DNA from 3 places in the Paenibacillus liaoningensis genome. Region 3 is predicted to be linked to each of the others. Evidence: riboswitches for the same ligand, from Rfam matches in the RefSeq annotation. Region 3 holds a riboswitch; each other region holds the start of a gene.

Evidence for each region. Region 3 has a riboswitch for cobalamin ahead of AC6B99_RS08290 (energy-coupling factor ABC transporter permease). Riboswitches for the same ligand answer to the same signal wherever they lie in the genome.
Region 1: it holds a riboswitch for cobalamin, as region 3 does, so the genes downstream of both, AC6B99_RS09830 (ABC transporter substrate-binding protein) here and AC6B99_RS08290 (energy-coupling factor ABC transporter permease) in region 3, are expected to answer to the same signal.
Region 2: it holds a riboswitch for cobalamin, as region 3 does, so the genes downstream of both, AC6B99_RS07785 (ABC transporter substrate-binding protein) here and AC6B99_RS08290 (energy-coupling factor ABC transporter permease) in region 3, are expected to answer to the same signal.

The regions. Positions count from the first base shown of each region.
Region 1 covers NZ_JCAALU010000006.1:54,414-61,522, forward strand. The annotation lists gene AC6B99_RS09815 (ATP-binding cassette domain-containing protein) at 1-428, opposite strand, end outside; gene nikC (nickel transporter permease) at 430-1,257, opposite strand; gene nikB (nickel ABC transporter permease) at 1,273-2,202, opposite strand; gene AC6B99_RS09830 (ABC transporter substrate-binding protein) at 2,222-3,796, opposite strand; cobalamin riboswitch at 4,079-4,341, opposite strand; gene AC6B99_RS09835 (hypothetical protein) at 4,567-5,598, shown strand; gene AC6B99_RS09840 (LysM peptidoglycan-binding domain-containing protein) at 5,677-7,109, opposite strand, start outside.
Region 2 covers NZ_JCAALU010000004.1:368,766-375,874, forward strand. The annotation lists gene AC6B99_RS07760 (GHMP family kinase ATP-binding protein) at 1-466, shown strand, start outside; gene AC6B99_RS07765 (nucleotidyltransferase family protein) at 494-1,234, shown strand; gene AC6B99_RS07770 (NADH:flavin oxidoreductase) at 1,575-2,678, opposite strand; gene AC6B99_RS07775 (ArsR/SmtB family transcription factor) at 2,765-3,076, opposite strand; gene AC6B99_RS07780 (NADH-dependent flavin oxidoreductase) at 3,356-4,474, opposite strand; cobalamin riboswitch at 4,604-4,801, shown strand; gene AC6B99_RS07785 (ABC transporter substrate-binding protein) at 4,969-6,597, shown strand; gene nikB (nickel ABC transporter permease) at 6,599-7,109, shown strand, end outside.
Region 3 covers NZ_JCAALU010000005.1:92,113-99,221, forward strand. The annotation lists gene AC6B99_RS08270 (hypothetical protein) at 1-787, opposite strand, end outside; gene AC6B99_RS08275 (ElyC/SanA/YdcF family protein) at 916-1,524, opposite strand; gene AC6B99_RS08280 (TrkH family potassium uptake protein) at 1,567-2,895, opposite strand; gene AC6B99_RS08285 (DUF445 domain-containing protein) at 3,286-4,521, shown strand; cobalamin riboswitch at 4,618-4,822, shown strand; gene AC6B99_RS08290 (energy-coupling factor ABC transporter permease) at 4,990-5,763, shown strand; gene AC6B99_RS08295 (energy-coupling factor ABC transporter substrate-binding protein) at 5,763-6,047, shown strand; gene cbiQ (cobalt ECF transporter T component CbiQ) at 6,044-6,856, shown strand; gene AC6B99_RS08305 (energy-coupling factor ABC transporter ATP-binding protein) at 6,843-7,109, shown strand, end outside.

The sequences.
Region 1 (7,109 bases), on a different contig from region 3:
ATTTCTTTGCGCGAACGCTTCGCTTGCAGCTTCAACGTCTCGACCATTTGCCTGCGCACCGTGCGGATCGGATCTAGGCCGCTCAGCGAATGCTGAATAAGAAGGGCGATTTCCTCGCGGCGAAGCTGCTGCAAGCGACGCTCATCATAACGGGAAATATCATCCCCCTTATAAAAAATATGCCCGCCTGTCAGGCGCAGCCCGGTTTCCAGCAGCCCGACAAGCGCATGGGCAGTCATGCTTTTGCCGCAGCCGCTCGGCCCTACAAGCGCAGCCATTTCACCGGCATGAAGCTCCAAGGATACATTTTGGATGATAGGCAGCCATTTTCCAGCTTGCTGCCGGGAAATTTCTATATTTTGAACGCAGAGCAGCGGGGTATCGTTAAGGTTGGCGCTGTTGTTAATGTTGGTAGTGTTCGCCGCCATCTTACACCTCTTTCGGAACGTCAGCGTTCTGCTCTTTAAACCGGTCGCCAATTAATTGGCACGATAATACGAAGCTTACGATGGCAAGCCCCGGAAAAATCATGACATGCGGCGCCAGCTGAAAATAACGTGTAGCATCATGCAGCATGACGCCCCATTCAGGAGTAGGCGGCTGAACGCCCAGCCCGAGGAAGGATAGCCCGGCGATGAGCAGCACGATTTTTCCAATGTCAAGCGTACTGAACACAGCGATCGGCGCTGCAATCTGCGGCAAAATATAACGGCGCATAATCCGCAGATGCGAATTGCCGGACATGCGGGCTGTTATTAAATAATCCTCCTTGCTCACCTTAAGCACGAGCCCGCGAATGAGCCGGACATAATTGGCCCACCTCACGATGACAATCGCGATGATCATATTCGCAAACCCGGGTCCGAGTATGCCCACAATGGCAATTGTCAGTACAAAATCAGGAAAAGCGAGCGTGCCATCCATCAGCCGCATAAAAAAATGATCGGTGCGCCCGCCAAAATAGCCTGTTAACAGCCCAATCGGCAAGCTAATGCATAAGCTCAATCCCAAAATGACAAAAGCAATCGTAACCGTCGTCCGAATCCCATATAAAATGCGCGATAAAATGCAGCGCCCCAAATGATCGGTGCCAAAAGGATATTCGCCGCTCGGCGCCAGAAGCCGATTCGGTAGATTCACCTGAAGCGGATTATGAGGCGCGAGCCACGGGGCCAGCAAGCCCAGCAGCACAATACTTGCAAACAGGCCGATGCCAAGCAGCAAGCTTGTATTCTTTTTTTGAAAAAGGGTCCGCATAAAAAAGAGTTCCTCCTAGCTTGCCCGCAGCCGCGGGTCCAAGCGCACATAAAAAACTTCCACCGCCAAATGGATTGCGACAAACAAGAAGGAGGTGAATACGACATAACCTTGAATGACCGGATAATCCCGCGCCGTTATCGCTTCAATAATATATTTGCCTACACCGGGCCAGGAAAAGATCGTCTCAACGATCACATTGCCTCCCAGCATAAAAGCAAAGCTTGTCCCCAGCATCGATAAGATCGGCAAAAAGGCATGCTTGAACACTTGAAAAATGAATATTCTTCCTTTGGACAAGCCTCTCGCACGCGATGCTTTGACGAAGTTCTGGTTGTTCATCTCCAGCATATTCGTCCGCAAAACCCGGGCATAGACCGCGCCAAGCCCTAGGCCAAGCGTAACCGCCGGCATGAGGAGATGAGCAAAGCCCCCGCGTCCCATGGAAGGCAGCCAGCCTAGCCGGACCGAGAAAAAATAAATCAATAAAAAACCGAGCCAAAAGGAGGGGATCGAGGCGCCCAGCAGCGCAAGGATTCGGCCTATCCGGTCCAGCAGCCCTGTTGAAAAGATTGCGGTCACCATGCCTATAAGGCACGTTGCCAGCAGCATGACCAATGCGCCAGCAGAAGCAAGCTCCAGTGTGGCGGGCAGCCTTTTGAGCAGTTCCCCGGCAACCGGCTCCTTGGACATATAAGATGTCCCCCACTGCCATGTAAATACATCGCCTAGCCAGCCTATATATTGACTCCACAAGGAATCCGTCAGTCCCATTTCCTCCCGGAGCGCGTCAATCGCCTCCTGCGAGGCCGGGATATTATGCGTGGTCAGCAAAATTCTCGCCGGATCGCCTGGAGATACCCGCATTAATATGAAGGTAAGCGTCGCTACGCAAAAAATGACGAGCAGCATTTGCGCGACGCGTTCTAGCCAAAAACGAAGCATACTTAAGTTCACCCTTTACTTAAGGGATATCGACTTCAGCCGTCACATAATAATATTCGATCGGATGCGGTATGAAGCCCGTTACCCCTTTTTTCACGCCAAATACATTGTCAGGATGTACGATAAACGACTGCGGCAAATCAGCATTAATAATATCTTGGGCCTGTATCGCAAGCGCATAACGCGCATCGGTATCCGCCGTATCGTTAAGCTTATCGATTACCGTCTCAAGCGGCTTCGATTCATAATGGCTGACATTCGATTCGCTAGCAGCTTGATAGAAAATGTTCAAGAAATATTGCGGATCGCCCGTCTGCGCCGTCAGCATGCTGTACATCGCAAGGTCCCAATCGGACTTCGCAAGCTCAGCGTCAATATTTTCAACCTTGCGTATTTTCACGGTAATTCCTTCATTAAGCAGTTGATTTTGAATAACCTCTGCCATAACCGACAGCTCTGGGCGGTGCGGGAACGTAAGGAGCGTCGCCTCGAACGGCTTGCCTTCCTTCTCCCACATGCCTTCCGCATTTTTCTGCCAGCCGCCAGCGGTCAGCAATTGCTCCGTCGTTTCCCCTGCTGCTTGCTCCGCCACTTTGCCGAATGGCAAAATTTCCGGGAACGGGCTTTTCGCTTTCGTGCCGTAACCACGCATAACCGATTCAATAATCGCCTCGCGCGGAATCGCTTGATCTACAACCTCGCGGTTCGATTTTTCTTTAAACAAAGCAGAATTCATATTAAATAATACCATATGTGTACGAACCGATGGGGCAGACAGCACTTCCAGCTTGCTGTCCTTCTCTACCAGCTCAATGCTGTCAATCGGAATGTCCGTTGCGACATCTACTTCACCAGCCTGCAGCGCCATCAGACGCGTGTTGCCATCGGTTACAAACTTCATCGTCACTTCTGAAAGCTTTGCGGGTTCCCCCCAATAGCCATCATAACGCTCAACAACAAGCGATACGTCTTTCGTAAATTGCTTGATTTTGAAAGCTCCCGTCATGGCCGGGTAGCTGCCCGCTTCCTTCATGCTGTCAACATCAAGAATAATCGTGCTTGGATCAGCCAAGCTGGAAATGATCGCCGAGTTCGGCTGTGTCGTAATCATTTTCAGCTCGTCAGGCGCAAGCACTTCAATATCTTTAACCAGAAGCAAATCCTTCGCCAAATGGCTGTTCGCAATGGAACGCAGCAGCGATGCTTTTACGCTTTCAGCATCCATTTTTTTGCCGTTGTGGAACGTTACGCCCGTTTCCAGCTTGAACGTCCACGTATTAGCATCCTCCTGCTTCCATTCCTTCGCGAGCCAAGCGGATGGCTGCAGCTGCTCATTCAATTTAATCAGCGTTTCCCCTGCGCCCGAGCGCATAACATCCCAGCTATCGTCGCCATGCGGATCAACGCCTGCAGGGTTCCAAGTGTACGCCATTGTTAGTGTTTTTTTAGCGGCAGCAGCGTTGTTTCCCGAGGCAGCATCCGTGCCCTGCTCTGCGTTTTGGCCAGCATTCGTGCTGCATCCTGCAAGGACCAGCATCAAGCAAACGATCATCATTCCAAGTGACAAGCTAAGTGGCTTCTTCGTGTGGTTCATTTTTCTTTTGTCTCCCCTTCTAGTAAGCGTAAACGGCCGAAAGCCGTCCTGTGGCGGCAAAGCTACCGTTTCGCGTAGAAATATAGAGAAAGGATAGAAAAATCATATCTTTTCTCTATATTTAAAAAAAGCATCCCCGACCCTTAAAAAGCAGTCAGAAATGCTTTTATGTTAAATAACTAAACCTTATCTGCGTCTGCTCGCCATGAAGCAACAAATAATCGTTAGACATTTTGCAATAAATGGGCATAACCAACCACCTCCCTAAGCACCGTAGGTCAAACAGTGATGTTAAAACAGGCAGGTCTCCTGACTTGGGGCCTCCCTCTCTTCCCTTCCCAGCTAGGGTAAGCATCTGCTATTCGTCTTGCGACGAAAAGAAGCTCATCAGCCAGTGGCTTATTTGTGAGGGGAGCGCAGCCTGTGTAAGCTGCTGCCCTTTACAGTGGCGGGTCCGTGTCGGCCTTTAACCGAACTTCCCTTTTAAGCGAACGAAGACGTATAAGTTCCAGCCAACATTTCGCACCTATTTTCATTCAAGTATGAAGTTTTGCAGGCTCATAAGCCCGTCCTGTCCGTAATCCATTCTTAATCATAGGGAGGAAGCGGGAATCTGTCAATGGCTTTAATTCGAAAATGAAAGTGTTTTCAACATAAAACTTTCATATTTTTTCCAGTAATGTTATATTGAAATTACTTCACGCATGATGAGCTTATTTATTAAATTAATCCAATAGATAACCTAATCAAATAGAAAAGGAATGATCACAGTGACGGTGAAAATCCTTCCAGTTGAAGAAAAGCAAATTATTGATTCATATTGGTTTTACAGTGATTTTTATTCTATTATCTCGCGTGTGGACTCGAAAAAATTATGGTTTATGAATAATTATATTAATTTATTCGATATTCCTGATCCAAACCAATTATATACCTTTTTCTTCAACGGTTATTATAGAGATAAAATGGTTGAGTTTTATGACTGCCCTTTTATTGATTTTCAGCGGATAGCGTTAGACAGGCAAAGCTCAACGATTTTAAATAACGAGCTGTTTGATTTTATTAAAGCATCGATTGATGGCGGCTATTATGTAATCGTTATGATCGATCGTTTTCATATTAAAGAGTATGAAATTTCGGCAAAATCCCCACATGAAGTCATGATAAATGGGTATGATGATGCAAATAAAAAGCTGTACTTTTGTGACAATAATGCCAACGGAAAATATTCAACGAATATCACCTGTGATTACGAAGCTTTTCATAGAGCATTTCATATATTAGAAATCGATGCCCATGATTTTAAAGACCATCTTTATTTATTGAAGCCGCTCGAAAATACCGATTATACTTTTTCTCTAACCTATGTGAAAAATACGATGAATGCCTACCTCTTGTCTAAGGCACATACGGATGAACATTATAACCAAGCTTTAGGCACACCCGGGCTAACCTTCGGTATTAATGTTTACGACAAGGCCTCCGAGTATTTAAAATATTTGGCTCAAGAAGAGGTAGTATTTGATATTAGATCGTTCCACCTGCTTTACGACCATAAGAAATGCATGACCATGCGATTAAACTACATGATTAATAACCATCATTTGATTGATGATAATCAAATTTTAAGCAGATGGAAAAATCTGGAGGCTGCTGCGCTGGCTGTAAGAAATTCCATCTTAAAATATTGGCTTACTCGAAGCTCGGATACGTTGTACAAGCAAATGGAGCAGCTGCAAAAATTGAAGGAGACGGAAAAGATTTTGCTGCAGGAGATTGTAGATCAGTTGAAGGATGGTTAGATTTATTAACAAATCAGAGAGCACCTCTTCTCCGTTATGAAGAAAAGGTGCTTTGCTATTAACTTATTAATTTAAAAACTAGCGGCTAATCCAAGGGCTGCTGTTTTGCTTGCTCGTTCTAGAACGAGGGGCAACGGTGCGAATTACCGCTTTTTTATTGGATTTGCGCTGCGCATTGTTTTTGCCGTTTTTCACATTGATTGTCGTTGTTTCTTTTACTTGCTCATCCTCTTCGCGCTTATCCTTGCAGCCGCAATTGCATGGCTTTTGTGACTCAACTCCTGCGGTTTGCATAGGATAATATCCGTAAGGCGGGAACGGAGGAAATGCTGAGACGGGATAGCCGTTGCAGTTGTTGCCGATTGGCGACACCATTCCGCCATAACCGTAGCCTTGTGTGTTTGCTGGCGATACGGCTCCACCATAGCCGTAGCCTTGCGTTTCTGCCGGCGATACCATTCCGCCATAGCCTTGCGTGCTTGCTGGCGATACGGCTCCACCATAGCCGTAGCCTTGTGTTTCTGCCGGCGATACGGCTCCACCATAGCCGTAGCCTTGTGTTTCTGCCGGCGATACGGCTCCACCATAGCCGTAGCCTTGCGTTTCTGCCGGCGATACGGCTCCACCATAGCCGTAGCCTTGTGTTTCTGCCGGCGATACGGCTCCACCATAGCCGTAGCCTTGCGTTTCTGCTGGCGATACCATTCCGCCATAGCCTTGCGTGCTTGCCGGCGATACGGCTCCACCATAGCCGTAGCCTTGCGTTTCTGCTGGCGATACCATTCCGCCATAGCCTTGCGTGCTTGCTGGCGATACGGCTCCACCATAGCCGTAGCCTTGCGTCTCTGCTGGCGATACCATTCCGCCATAGCCGTAGCCTTGCGTCTCTGCCGGCGATACCATTCCGCCATAGCCGTAGCCTTGCGTCTCTGCCGGCGATACCATTCCGCCATAGCCGTAGCCTTGCGTCTCTGCCGGCGATACCATTCCGCCGTAGCCGTAGCCTTGCGTTTCTGCTGGCGATACCATTCCGCCATAGCCGTAGCCACTGCTCATACCGCCTATCGGATACATCCCAGGAGGACACGGATTATAGCCTCCTCCTTGGCTCACAGGGCTGACCATAGTTGGCTGCTGCCAATGACCGTAACCGCCTGTTTGTGCAGGTGATACCGTTGTAGGCATGCTGTAGCCTCCGTATTGCGGCAAAGAAGGAGCCGTTGCAGCGGGCGATACAACTGTTGTCGGGTAAGTCGATGAAGCTTCTACCGCAGGTGTACCGTATTGCATAAACAAGTCAACGCTTTGCTGATGATGGGAATAAACCGGGTACGTCTTTTTCTCCACTGGCTTCTCAATCGGCAGCGGTTTTGGCTGCGGTACAGGTTTTGCCTCCGGTATCGTAGGTGTCACAATAGGAGCAGTTGGTGTCTTCGTTATTGGCGCAGTTGGCGTCTTCGGAATCGGAGCGGTTGGCGTTTTTTCGGTTACTGGCGCAGTTGGCGTTTTGC
Region 2 (7,109 bases), on a different contig from region 3:
CGGCTTGCCGATGAAAAACCTGAAAGGGACCCAGCTCCGAGATATTGAGCATGAGGTTTACCGGGAGCATAAGTCAGGCTTGCAAGGCAGATTTCAAAAGAGGGCAGAGCATTTTTTCACCGAGAATGAACGTGTGAGGCAAGGCGCCGAGGCGTGGAAACAGGGGGACCTGCAAAAATTCGGCAGCCTGATGCTTGAATCGGGAGAAAGCTCCATTCATAATTATGATTGCGGCTGTCCCGAGCTGATCAGCATTTTCCGTATCCTCAAGCATACAGAAGGCGTATATGGAGCCAGATTCAGCGGAGCGGGCTATAGAGGCTGCTGTATTGGGCTCGTAGATCCCGCTTATAAGGAGCAGATCAAAGCCGCCATTGATGCACAATATCCAAAGCAGCATCCAGCGTATAAGGATTTGTATCAGGTTAGCTTCAGCAAAACCGATGATGGCGCGCGAATTATATAACTGGGGTTAGAAGCGAGGGAAATACGAATGAAGGCCATTATTTTAGCAGCGGGTTACGCAACTCGCCTTTATCCTTTGACCAAGGACTTTCCAAAGCCTCTTCTGGAGGTTGGAGGGAAAGCAATCATGGATCATATTATGGAGAAGATTGAAAGGGTTAGCTTAATTGACGAGATTTTTATTGTGACTAACCATCGTTTTTATGGGCATTTTGTTAATTGGGCGAGCCAATCAGACTATTCTAAGCCGATTAAAGTCATCGACGATCTGACGACAAGCAATGAGGACCGCTTAGGGGCTATTGCCGACTTGCAGTTTGTTCTGGAACAGGAAAAGCTGGACGATGATGTTCTAGTCATGGCCGGCGACAATTTGTTCGACTTTGAACTAACGGAAATGGTTCATTTCTATCAAATGGCAGGTACAGATACGATTGCAGCGCATGAGATAGATGACATCGATTTTCTGAGGCGCACAGGTGTCATACAAATCGATGGCAATGGAACAGTCATTGCTTTTGAGGAAAAGCCTGAACAGCCCAAATCCAATTTGGCATGTCCGCCGTTTTATATTTACGGGCAGTCAACACTGCCTTTAATCAAGCAGTATTTGGTAGAGGGCAACAACGCTGATGCACCGGGCAATTTTGTGCCTTGGCTGATTCGGCATAAAGAGGTTCATGCCTACAAGTTTGAAGGGCAGCGCTTTGATATCGGGACATTGGAGAGCTATCAAGAGGCTAGAGCGTTATTCGCGAGGCAGAATTAGTAGATAAAATAGCTAGGGTGTGTATGCAAGCCTAAGTCGCCCTGCTACTCCTTATTTGGAGGACTGAGGTTCCGCTATTCTGGCTGTTGAGCCGATTCCAGGCTATGAGCGGACAGGAAATCCGTTATAACCCTCATTATCCCGTCAAAACAGCTATTGGTGGCACATTAGCGGCTCCTGAGTCCGCGTCCTGCGCCTTAACCCGTGATTCCGTTGGAATAGCGGCTCCTGAGTCCGCCAAGTCTATCTTTGTGGAGGTAGAAACATTAAAATCCCCAGCTCCTCCAATCCGTGAAAAAGGAGGAGCTGGGGATTTTATTAGGTTATGAGCAATAGGTTCTTAATGCAGCGTCTGCAAAGCAGCCGGCGTAAACGGAATTAATTCATCTTGCCGTCCGTCGCGGACTTTATCTGACCAGGCAGGATCGACGAGCAGGGCACGGCCGACAGCTACGAGATCAAATTCGCCTGCATCCAGGCGTGAGGCCAAATCATCCACATTGGCGTTTTCTGCGCCTTTGCCTTCGGTGAAGAGGCTCATGAAGTCGCCGTCCAAACCTACGGAGCCAACAGTAATCGTTGGTTTGCCGGTAAGCTTTTTCGTCCAGCCTGCAAAGTTTAGGTCCGAGCCTGCAAATTCCGGCTCCCAGAAGCGGCGGGTTGAGCAGTGGAAAATATCTACGCCAGCTTCAACAAGCGGAGCAAGAAATTGTCCCAATTCCTCAGGAGTGCTCGCAAGCTTCGCTGTATACTCGGACGATTTCCACTGTGACAGACGGATAATAATCGGGAAATCAGGCCCTACAGCTTGGCGGCAAGCTTCAATGATCTCAACCGCAAAACGTGTTCTGGACAGCATATCGCCACCATAACGATCCGTCCGTTTATTCGTTTTCTCCCAGAAAAATTGGTCGATCAAATAGCCATGTGCGCCATGCAGCTCAATGCCGTCAAAGCCAATCCGTTTTGCATCAGCAGCTGCTTGCGCGTAAGCTGCAACAAGGCCTTTTATTTCGGCTTCAGTCAAAGGCTCATTAACAACCTCGCCCTCGGCGGTAACACCTGAAGGACCAATCGGCAGTGCTTCCGGGTTCGGATGGGAGCCGACCTTGCGCGTTGTGCCAACATGCCAAATTTGCGGAACGATTTTGCCGCCAGCTTGGTGAACGGCTTCAACGACTTTTGCCCAGCCATTTAAAGCAGCTTCTCCATGAAAGTTAGGAATGTTTGGATTATCAGTGGCAGCCGGATGGTTAATCAGCGTACCCTCTGTCACAATTAAGCCAACGCCGTTTTCGGCGCGGCGTCTATAGTAGGCAACTACATCTTCGCCCGGAACGCCATTTGGAGAAAAACCGCGGGTCATTGGTGCCATTACAATACGGTTAGGCAGTGTAAGTGGACCTGCTGAGAAAGGCTTGAACAACGATTGAATTGAGCTCATGAATAAAATACCTCCTAATTGAATGAAAAATCTATAATTCTATAAAAATAGATATAAAAGCATGAAATGAGCAGGAGTAAGCAAGGTTATAGCTCATCCTGAATCATTTCTTTGAAAAACTGAATGTTAGCTTCATTACGCCTGTAATAGGTGTGCTGCCCGATCCGTTTCGACTCCAGTAAGCCTGCTTTATGCATTTTCACTAAATAGCTGGATATAACGGATTGCGCAAGTCCTGTTTTTTCTGCAAAAGAACCGACACATACGCCTCCAGCAAACTGACACGCATCGGTTAGATGGCATTGAGGCCCAAAATGCTCCTCAGGCGTTTTCAGCCATTTTAAAATATGGTACCGTTTCTCGTTAGACACAGCTTTAAGTATTGACAAAGTATCCATGAGGCTTAGTATATCTATTTTTATAGAAATGTCAAATTGTTATTTTATAAAATATAGGAACGGGTATCGTAACGCGATCCGTTCACTATATTTCTCGGACTGAAACGCGCCGCGCCGCCAAAGGACGGCGACAGCCGTTTCACCTTGAAATATAGGAAAGGATGTCCTAACGCAATCCCTTCTCTATATTTCTCGGACTGAAACGTGCCGCGCCGCCGAAGGACGGCGACAGCCGTTTCACCTTGTGCCTATTTGTGAGCGAATGGTTGGATTTTGCGCTTATTCCGTTATTGGGAACCAGCCTGGCGCATGCGTAATCGCTCCCCATAAGCCATTCGGGATGACGAGGCGCTCCTGATCTTGCTTGGATAGCGTAGTCACAATATCCTGCTCGTTGCCTTGCTTGATTTTCTCCGTCCAATCCGGGTCCATAATGAGCTCGCGGCCAAGGGCGATAAACGGCACGCCGGAGTTTTTCGCCTCAAGCGCTTCTTCTGCGGTTGTGATGCTGCCGACACCGATGAACGGAATGTGCTCGCTGTATTTTTCGACGAACCATGCCATGCGGCTTTGCGAATCCTGCTCGCCTCTGCGCGGCTTCGACCAGAAATCTTGAAGCGACACATGCAAATAATCCAGTTTCATCTCGATTAGAGCGTTAACCAGATGGTACGAATGCTCCATCGTTAATCCTTCTTCTTCCGGCTCCTCCGGCGAGAAGCGATAGCCTACAAGAAACGGCTGCGGCGCCATAGCGGCTGCCTTCTTAACAGCTTCAACGACGTAGAGCGGGAACGCCATACGTTTATGAACAGAGCCGCCCCAGTCGTCGGTACGCACATTGGAAGCCGGGGAGTAAAATTGCTGCAGCAGGTAGCCGTTGGCACCGTGAATTTCAACGCCGTCAAAACCAGCCTCAATCGCGCGGCGTGTCGCTTCGCCAAAGTCGGCGATAATCGACTTGATTTCCTCCTCGTTTAGCTCGCGTGGCACAATTCCGCCCTCCTGCTGGGCAATGCTGCTGGCACTCACCAAATCATCATTTGGCACTAGGCCAGGGAAGCATGATCTTCCGCCATGGAAAATTTGCAAAATCGCTTTCGCACCTTGGCTTTTAATAGCATCGGCCAGACGCTTGAGGCTTGGAATCATTGCGTCCGTATCCGCGCCAAATTCGCCGGGGAAGCCTTTGCCGTTGCGGCTCACGTAGACGCACGCTGTAACGACGATGCCGGGCCCAGCACTGCGGCGGCTGTAGTAGGCAAGCTCTTCATCAGGCACGGTGCCGTCCGGATTGGACGAGCAGGTTGTCATGGGCGCCATGACAATTCGATTATGTACGGACATGCCGCTCGCGAAAGTGAATGGTTCAAATAAAGGCTGAAATTGTGGTTTCATCAGTAGTTCCCTCCAGTTACGAAATGCTATGTGCTTTATTTTATATCAGATAATTACGAAAGGAAAGTGGAGTGGAAAGGTTGCTTAAATGAAAGGGCTGGTATATAATCAACCAGATTTGCAAACAACTGAAAAATTGTGGGAATAAGGTGCAACAGCTGCGGCTGGAGCTTAAAAGGGAAGTTCGGTGCAAAACCGACGCGGTCCCGCCACTGTTACGGATTAGCTGAAGCTACAAGGCCACTGATCTCGCTTAGCGGGATTGGGAAGGCAGCTTCCAGTACAATTTCCGGTAGCCAGGAGACCTGCCTGTTCTGACAACACTGCTGTAACCTACGGAGGATAGGGAAGTGTTAGCGCGCATGCTTATTTGCTATGATGGAAAATAACAATAACAGGCAGCTCTATCTTTCCTATGACTGGAGGTAGAGCTGTCTTTTTTTGCGGATTTTTGCAGGAAGATGATTTTGCTAGAGGGAGAGGAAATAGAGAAGATGAAACGTACACAAATGGCAAAAAACAAAAAAACAATAGGTGTTTTATTTAGCCTATGCTTGCTGCTGGCGCTAATGGGGTGCAGTGGCGCTAACGGTTCCAATGAATCAGGCAGCAATAATGAGCTGTCGCAGCAGTCTGCTGCTCCGTCCGCCTCTACAGCAGCTGCTTCTGAAGAAATCGTGCTGGCTGCGCCGCGGGATTTAGCACCGGGACCGCAGGATGCTTATTACACGAGCACCATTCTGTATGTATGGGAGCCGTTGATTTCCGCTTCCGAGGATGGAAAGCCTGCTCCAAAGCTGGCGGAAGCGTGGGAAATGTCTGCTGATGCCAAGGAATGGACCTTCATGCTGCGCAAAGGCGTCACCTTCCATGATGGCGCGCCATTCAACGCGGACGCGGTACTTGCAAATTTTGCCCGTTACAAGCAAGTGAGCCCGAAAAGCTCGCCATTCTATACGCTCGACATCAACAATTCATACCCAAGCCTTCAGGAAGTCGTGAAGGTTGATGATAGCACGATTAAGCTTGTTTTCGACAATCCGCAGCCGACGCTGCTGTATTCGATGATCAACTTCTCAAGCCCGATGTACAGCCCGAATAATTTTGACGAAGATGGCGACTTTAACGGCCTGCCGCAAGGGACAGGCCCTTTCAAGCTTTTGCAGCATGAGAAGGATCAATTTTCACTGCTAGAGGCTTACGACGGTTATTATGGCGAAAAAGCAAAAGCCCAAAAAATCCGCGTCCGCGTCATACCGGACCCTGATACAAGGCTTGCTGCCTTGAAATCTGGCGAGATTTTGGGCGTCATGGATTTGGGCGCTATTCCTCCTGCCCTTGCCGAGGAACTGCTGAAGGATGAACGCTTTGCTGTATCGACGGCAAAATCGACGATTTCCCATTACCTGCATCCGAACGGTGCCAAAGCGCCATTCAATGATGTGAAAATGCGTCAGGCGCTGAGCCTGATGATTGACCGCGAGCAGCTGGTGAAGGAGCTGTATTTGGGCTATCCGACCGCTACGGCGAACATTTTGAATGCGACATCGCCGTTTTATAAGGACATTCCTGTCGTCCATGATTCAGAAAAGGCAATCGCCCTGGCGCATGAGGTGCTTGGGGACAGCAGGCAGGCGGTTACGCTAATTGTGCCTACCTATGGACTCGATCGTTATCCGTATAAAGCGCAAGCCGAGCTGCTTCAGGCTGTGCTTCAAGAGCTGCAGCTGGACGTGACGATTCAAATATTGGATGGTGCGGCATACAAGGAAGCACAGGCACAAGGAAACTTCGATCTGGCACTGGCCATTCAGGGGCTGCCGAATGGCGATCCTTATTCGATTTTGAACAATTATATGGCGAGCGAAGGCTCAAGCAATATCAGTTATACGCTTGGTTACAGCAATGCCCATGTGGATGAGCTGTTGAAGCAGGTGAAGACGACGCTGGATATGGATGACCGCGCTGCGATTTATAACGAGCTGCAGGATATTGCAGCCGAGGAATTGCCGACGATTCCGCTGTTTAATGATGCGAGCTTAATTGCGTACAGCAAAGAAATTACCGGATACGGTGCACTTGTGTATGGTACAACGCTGCCGCAGCTGGAGCGGGTGCAATAAGATGGCCTATTTCATTCGGAGGTTGGCGGCGGCGGTTCCCGTTCTGATTGGCATTACGTTTATAGCCTTTGCCTTAAGCGTCGCTTCTCCGGGTGATCCGGCTGTCGAACTGCTGAGCATGAACGGCTTCAGCCAGCCGACCGAAGAGCAAATTGCTTTGAAAAGAGAAGAGATGGGGCTGAATGATCCGCTGCTCATTCAGTATGGCCATTGGTTATCAAAGGCGCTGCAAGGTGATCTTGGCACGTCTTATATGACGAAGGAATCGGTTAGCGGCGAGCTGCTGCGCCGCCTGCCAGCAACATTAAGCCTATCTTTGCTAGCTGTCCTGTTCGCCGTCCTGCTTGGAGTGCCATCCGGCATGCTCATGGCGATCCGGCGCAATCGGCTGTTCGATCATATCGGCAGGGCGCTTGCGCTGATTTTGGTTTCCATTCCTGGATTTTGGCTGGCGATCATGCTCATTGCCTTATGGTCGGAGAAGCTGCAGCTGCTCCCGACTAGCGGCTACG
Region 3 (7,109 bases):
TTTCGATTTTATTAATATTATCTTTTGCTATAAAAATAGTTCGATTAGTACCTGTATGGTATCCGATATAATAATCAGCTGAAATATCCATTTTAATGAGTGTCAGCGTTTCATTATCCAATGAGACTCTGGACATTTCAATTGTACTCTTCTGAGCTTCGTATTTTGAAATATTAATATATTGCGCATGGATGCCGCTTAGGTATATGGAAAAAATCAATATGATAGCTGTAACGAAAATGATGCTTATCTTTGTTGCCGGTGCATTCATTTTGAAATAGGAAGCGGTTTGATACGAAAAATAAAAAATAAGAAAAAAAGCGCCATAGAAGAATATATTCTGCACGGCCAGCGGTAGATTTGAATCTTTATCCAAGGTTAAAATTTGAAAAACTATCATAGTAATAATAAAACTAAGAAATAAAAGGCCATGAATTAATAATAATAAGGGATGCATACGATTTCGTAAAACGAAATACCGAAAACGTCTAATCCTCACATTTGACCGATTAGGTGCCCTACGAGGCTTTCTCCGATCCTTGCGGGATGCAAGTACAGCTATTGTTACAACAGGAATTGATAAAAAGAAGGAAATATAAATGCCGTTTATCCAATACAGGCTTTGAGAAACAGGATAAAATGTTAAAATATCTTTGAAAATGAACATATCACCGAAATAAGGTTGAAAAGAGCCTTGTACATACACAAGTCCGGCGGTATAGACGACGAAAGGCATAAACCATAGCTCCTGCAGCAGCTTTAACATGTTCTTCAACTTATCAGGCATTTCAGCAATCTCCCTTACAGCATCTTAGTAAAATAATCCTATCCTTTTTTATCGGAATTCGCATGCCAAAAATGTATAATACTAGTTTTTCAGCGCAAAAAAATACTCTGAGGGCTGAAGGCATTCAGCTAGCTCAGAGCATATATAATTCGATAGCCTGTATAATAAAACAGCTCGCGGAAGAAAAAGGGCAGTTTCGTGCGCATGCTGCTATATGCGGAGGTCGTAGTTGGCGAAGAGTATGCCGTCATTCCCAGCTCGCTGGCCATCATGAGTGCGCGCTTCATATGAAGCGGATCGCTGACAATGATGAAGGTTCCTAGCTCATATGGCTTCGCAACGACTAGCGAATATTCGAAATTTTCCTCTGTAATAAGAGATTGGACTTCGATCAAAATATGCTCAGGCTTCACGCCTTTTTCAATCGCATAGCTCCGTGATACTTCTGACTCTGCAAGCTCATTCGCAGACCCGCGTCCTCCGGTAAAAATAATATACTCGGCAAAGCCTTGCTCGTACAGCTTTATAGCATGATTCAGGCGTTCCCGCAGCACAGGGGATGGCTGATCGCCCCAGACCGCCGTGCCCAGCACAAGGATCGCATCAGCAGGCTTCGCTTCATCCTTCATACTAAATGACCAAATTTCATAGGAAAACCAGCACAGTACCGCTGCGGCAAATGCTAAGACGCAAAGCAACAGCGTTTTGATTTTTTTCGAAACAAGCCTCTTTTTCATGAACTGCCCTTTCCTTATAAAATGATTTTTCCTCGCCGCATGTTATCCGATCATAATTTTCCCTTCCGGATAGCGATACAGCTCCTTCTTCTCCTGAGCAGGAACGAGTGTGAACGCCAGCGTCAGCGGGCCAAGCCGCCCAGCGAACATCATAATAATAATCAGCACCTTGCCAATCACCGTCAAATGCGGCGTTAAGCCAAGCGACAATCCAGTTGTACCGAAAGCGGACGTTACTTCAAATAGCAGAACGAGGAAATCGACATCCTCGGTGGTAGATAAAATCATCGTAAATAAAATAATCGCCGCCAGCGAGGCAATCGTAATTGTCAGCGCTTTGTACACCCGGTCCTTTGCGAGCCTTCTGCGGAAAAAGACGACATCCTCGCGGCCGCGAATCATTGCAAACACCGCACCGATGAGAATCGCAAACGTCGTCACCTTAATGCCGCCGCCCGCAGAGCCCGGAGATGCGCCGATGAACATGAGCAAAATAATGAGAAACTGCGTCGCATGGCGCAGAGAAGCAATATCCAGCGTATTTGCGCCGCCCGAGCGCGGCGATATGCTTTGGAACAACGAGCTGTACAGCTTGCCGCTTATGCTAAGCGGCTCTAGTGTTTTGGTATTTGTAAACTCGAAAATAAAAATAACGGCTGCACCTGCGACAAACAAAATGCCTGTCGCATACAGCACAACCTTGGAGTGAAAAGACAGCTTGCGCGTTTTTGTGTAATCCCACATTTCCGCCAGCACGATAAAGCCGATCCCGCCGAGAAAAATGAGAGCAATAACGATCACATTAATAATAGGATCGTTAACATGATTCACAAAGCTGCTGAACGGGCCGTTCAGCGGTCCCATAATATCAAATCCGGCGTTGGTGAACATCGACACGCTATGGAACATGCCGAAATACAGCGCCTTGCCGAAAGGCATTTCCGTTGACCAGCGCAGTGCCAGAACAAGGGCGCCGATTCCTTCGATGGCAAAAGCATAAATGAGCACGCGCCGAATGAAGCGGACGATCCCTTCCAGCGAAGATTGATTCATGGATTCCTGCAGCAGCAGCCGCTCGCGCAGCGATATCCGTTTGCGCAGGGCAAGGGCGAACAGCGTAGACATCGTCATAAAGCCGAGTCCGCCAACCTGCATAAGCACGAGAATGACGAGCTCGCCAAAGGTTGAATAGTGTATGCCGGTATCGACGACGACAAGCCCCGTTACGCAAACAGCGGATGTGGCAGTGAATAATGCGTCAATGAGCGGCGTTGCCTGATGGGTTGACGAAGCCAGAGGCAGAGAAAGCAATAGGGTACCCGCCGCAATAATCGCGAGAAAGCCAAGCGTAAGAATTTGCGGCGGAGTCATTTTTAGAAAAATGGTTCGTAGTTTGAGCACGCAGGTAATCTCCTTTATATGTAACGAAACAATGGTGTAGTTGAAAATTTGAGCTGATGCTGCCGAAGGCAGGCACAGCCGTTTACGCTTGAAATATAAGAATAATAAGTTTGACTCTTATTATAACGCTTATATTTCTACGAGAAACGAGCAGTTGTCGCCAATACCCGACAACGCCGTTTGCTCTTGAAATATAAGATCAATAAGTTTGATTCTTATTGCAACGCTTATATTTCTACGCGAAACGAGCTTGTGCTGCCGAAGGCAGGCACAGCCGTTTACGCTTGCCACCTCATTATCTGGTATAATAGGGCAATATGCAACAGGAGGGCGCTGGGGCCCGCGATTAGGAGGACAACGATGAAATCAAGATATATAGCAGGTATTTCGCTTGCCGTTATGGGGGCAGGCTTTATTACTACGAGATGGTGGCTGCCAGACAACACGTGGACACATCTACTGGAAAGCGGCTTTGAAGCGGGGCTGGTCGGCGGAATTGCCGACTGGTTTGCGGTGACGGCGTTGTTCCGCCATCCGATGGGCATTCCCATTCCGCATACGTCCTTGCTGCTCAAAAACCGGGCGAAAATCGTGAACTCGCTCATCAGCGCTATGGAAAATGAACTGCTGAATAAAGAAAGCATTACCCGCAAGCTGTCTGGCTTTCAACTGTTCGCAGGGGCAGCATCGGCGGCGACTCGGCTGATTGGCAAGCGCAAGTTCAGGCTGGCAGCGGTTGATTTTGCCCAGTCGGCAGTGGAGCGCTTGCCTTTGGAGCGGGTTAGCGGTGTGCTGCATGGATTTTTGGCGGATTATGTGAAAAAGCAGGATTTTACGCCAATCGTGCGCAAGCTGGCGGATCGTTTCGTCCATGAGCGTTGGGATGAACGGGCGCTGGATTACGGCCTGGAGCATGTAGGCCATTGGATTCGCAAGCGTGAAACCGAGGAAATGCTCGGCAAGCTCGCCTTCAAAAAGCTGGAGGAGCTTAAGGTAGGCGGCTTCATGGGGTTTGCACTGCAAGCTTTCGTCGGCTTTATGAACGAGGAGAAGCTCGGCGGTTTGATCCAGAACATGCTGCTCTCTACGATGCAGGAGCTTTCCCATCCTGGAAGCCCGCATCGGCAGAAGCTGCTGCTTGAGGTGAGAGCCCAGGCGGAGAAGCTTGCCGATAACGAAGAGCTGATGCTCAAGCTGAAGCAGCTCATTGAACAGGGGGTGGACAGCGTTGAAACGGAGCGCTTCATCCATTTGCGTCTGGAGGAGCTGAGACAGCTCGTGCTGGACAAGCTGGAGGAGCAGCATCGCAGCGGAGGGCGCGCCATTGTGCAGGGATACCGTTTTGCAACGGATTATTTGAATGGCAAGCAGGAAATGCTCGCCAATTGGGAAGATGGCATTCGCGGCTATCTCGTTCGACTTATTGAAAATAATCACTATCGCATCGGTGCGCTCGTTCGGGATAATCTCGACCGGATGGATGACAAGGCGCTCGTCTCCATGCTGGAGGAAAAGGTCGGCAACGATTTGCAGTGGATTCGTGTCAACGGCGCATTATGCGGTTTTGTCGTAGGCGTTATTTTGTCCTTCTTCTAACAGGAAGGTAGCCATTTACATTTATAGGGGACAGCCTGAATTTTTTGTGATAAGATCAAACTACAAAATGACCAATGAATACAAGGATTTTGAAAAATGATTGACATGGAACGAGGTGCCTTTGCGCACGTCAAAGGGTAACAGGGAATCGGGTGCAAATCCCGAGCGGTCCCGCCACTGTAATCGGGGAGTTTTCCTTCACCAGCAGGAGTCACTTGGCCTAAGCTTTAGGGCAGCCAGGGAAGACGAAGGAAAATAATGATCCGCTAGCCAGGAGACCTACCTCGTTCCAGCACCACAGTGCCTTCGCGGAAAGGATAGGTGTACGAACGAAAGCGATTGCTACCAGTCTGTTTGCTGGCGCAACCGTCTATTTCTGCGTACACATGGCCGTTTTCCCAGCGAAGGGAAAGCGGTCATTTTTTGTTGTCTTTAGGCATGAACACATTGGGGAGGGTATTGAAACGAATGGTCAAGTTAAAAAGAAAGACAGCAGTTAGCACCGCTTTGCTGGTTATTGGCTTCACGCTTTTTTTACTGGTGAATGAGCCGCAATCCGCTTATGCGATGCACATTATGGAAGGGTTTTTGCCTGTGGGGTGGGCGATTTTTTGGTGGGTGGCCTTTATTCCTTTTTTCATCCTGGGTGTACGCGCCATTCGGAAAATTACAAAGGAAGCACCAGAGCTTAAGCTGATGCTGGGCTTGGCGGCAGCTTTCACCTTCGTGCTGTCCGCGCTTAAGATTCCTTCCGTTACAGGCAGCAGCTCGCACCCGACGGGAACGGGGCTTGGAACGGTTATGTTCGGGCCGCTGCCCATGAGCGTATTAGGTTCTATGGTATTGCTGTTTCAAGCGGTGCTGCTTGCACATGGCGGGCTGACGACGCTTGGGGCGAATGCTTTTTCAATGGCGGTTGCAGGTCCCGCTGCTGGCTATGCCGTCTATCGGCTGCTGATGCGTTCAGGCAGCAAGCAAGGCGTGGCGATTTTTTCTGCTGCCGCTGTTGCCGATCTGGCCACTTATATCGTTACTTCGATTCAACTGGCTGTTGCTTTTCCGGCGGTTGAGGGCGGCATTCTCGCATCCTTTATGAAATTTGGCGGTATTTTTGCGATTACCCAGGTTCCGCTTGCTATTAGCGAAGGCTTGCTGACGGTATTGATCTGGAACTGGCTGCAATCTTTTAATACGGACGAGCTGTCTATTTTGAAGCGGAGAATGAAAGGGGATCGCGTGTAATGAGCCGCAGTGCCAAAAATATTTGGATATTAGCCATTGTTGTTTTGCTTGCCGTTGCGCCTTTAATATTCATTAACGCCGAGTTTGGCGGCGCAGATGGCGCGGCGGAGGAAATGATCCAGACGATTGCGCCCCATTATGAGCCTTGGGCGTCTCCGCTGACTGAGGTGCCGGGAGAAACGGAAAGCATGCTGTTCGCGCTGCAAGCTGCGATTGGCGCTGGCGTAATCGGCTATGTGATTGGCCTTTTTAAAGGGAAGTCGGGGAAATCAAAGCAGCAATGATGAAATGGATTGATACGATTTCTTATTCCAATAAGCTGCGGGATTTACCCGCCATTTGGAAATGCGGGCTTGCAGCCCTTCTGCTGCTGCTTGCCTATATCGCTCATCCGCTCGTACAGCTTGTCATTTTCGGATGGCTTGCACTGTGGACGGTCGGCTATGCGAAAGTGCCCGCTAAGCTTTATGCGGCGCTGCTTTTCTCCTCTTGCCTGCTGTTCATTCTCAGCTTGCCCGCGCTGCTCATTGAATTCAGCAATAGCAGCAGCGAAGCGGGAAGCTTGGCGGCAGCGAAAGCAGGCTGGATGCTCGTTTCATGGGAGCCGCTTAGCCTGTATGTGCCAGAGGCATCGTTAGGGCTGGCCGGACATATTTTTACGCGTATTCTTGCTTGCCTGGCATGTATGTTTTTTATCACCTTGACGACCCCCTTCCCGGATCTGCTGCAAGTGCTGAAGCGGTTGAAAATGCCGCAAATTGTACTGGAGCTCATGATTATTATGTATCGCTTCATCTTTCTGCTGCTGGATACGGCGGGGGCTATGCTGGTCGCGCAGCGTGCACGCGGCGGTCAACACGGTTTTAAAGGCAAATTGCAGGGTACGGCGGCGATTGCTGTGCGGCTCTTCGTCAAAACGATGCATCGATACAAGGGGCTCTCGAATGGGCTTATGGCAAGAGGATTTACGAATGAAATCCGTCTTGCGCCTAGTGTAAAGCGGACGGTTCGCCTCCGATATTGGGCGGAAGCGGGGCTCGGCTTAACGATTTTGCTGGCAGCAGAGCTATGGCTTCGGTATGGAGGTGAATAAGCTGGCGGATAACGATCGGGCATCAACCATTATGGAAATGAACCAAGTGAGCTATGCTTATCCCGGAACGGACAAGACCGCTTTAAACGGGCTAGAGCTGCGTATTCCGGCGAACAAGAAGATAGCGCTGTGCGGGCATAATGGCTCGGGCAAGTCGACGCTCTTCTTGCAGCTTATTGGCATTAATCGTCCGCAATCCGGTTTTGTCAGCTGGCGCGGCGAGCCGCTTTCTTACAAGCCCAGAGAGCTTGCC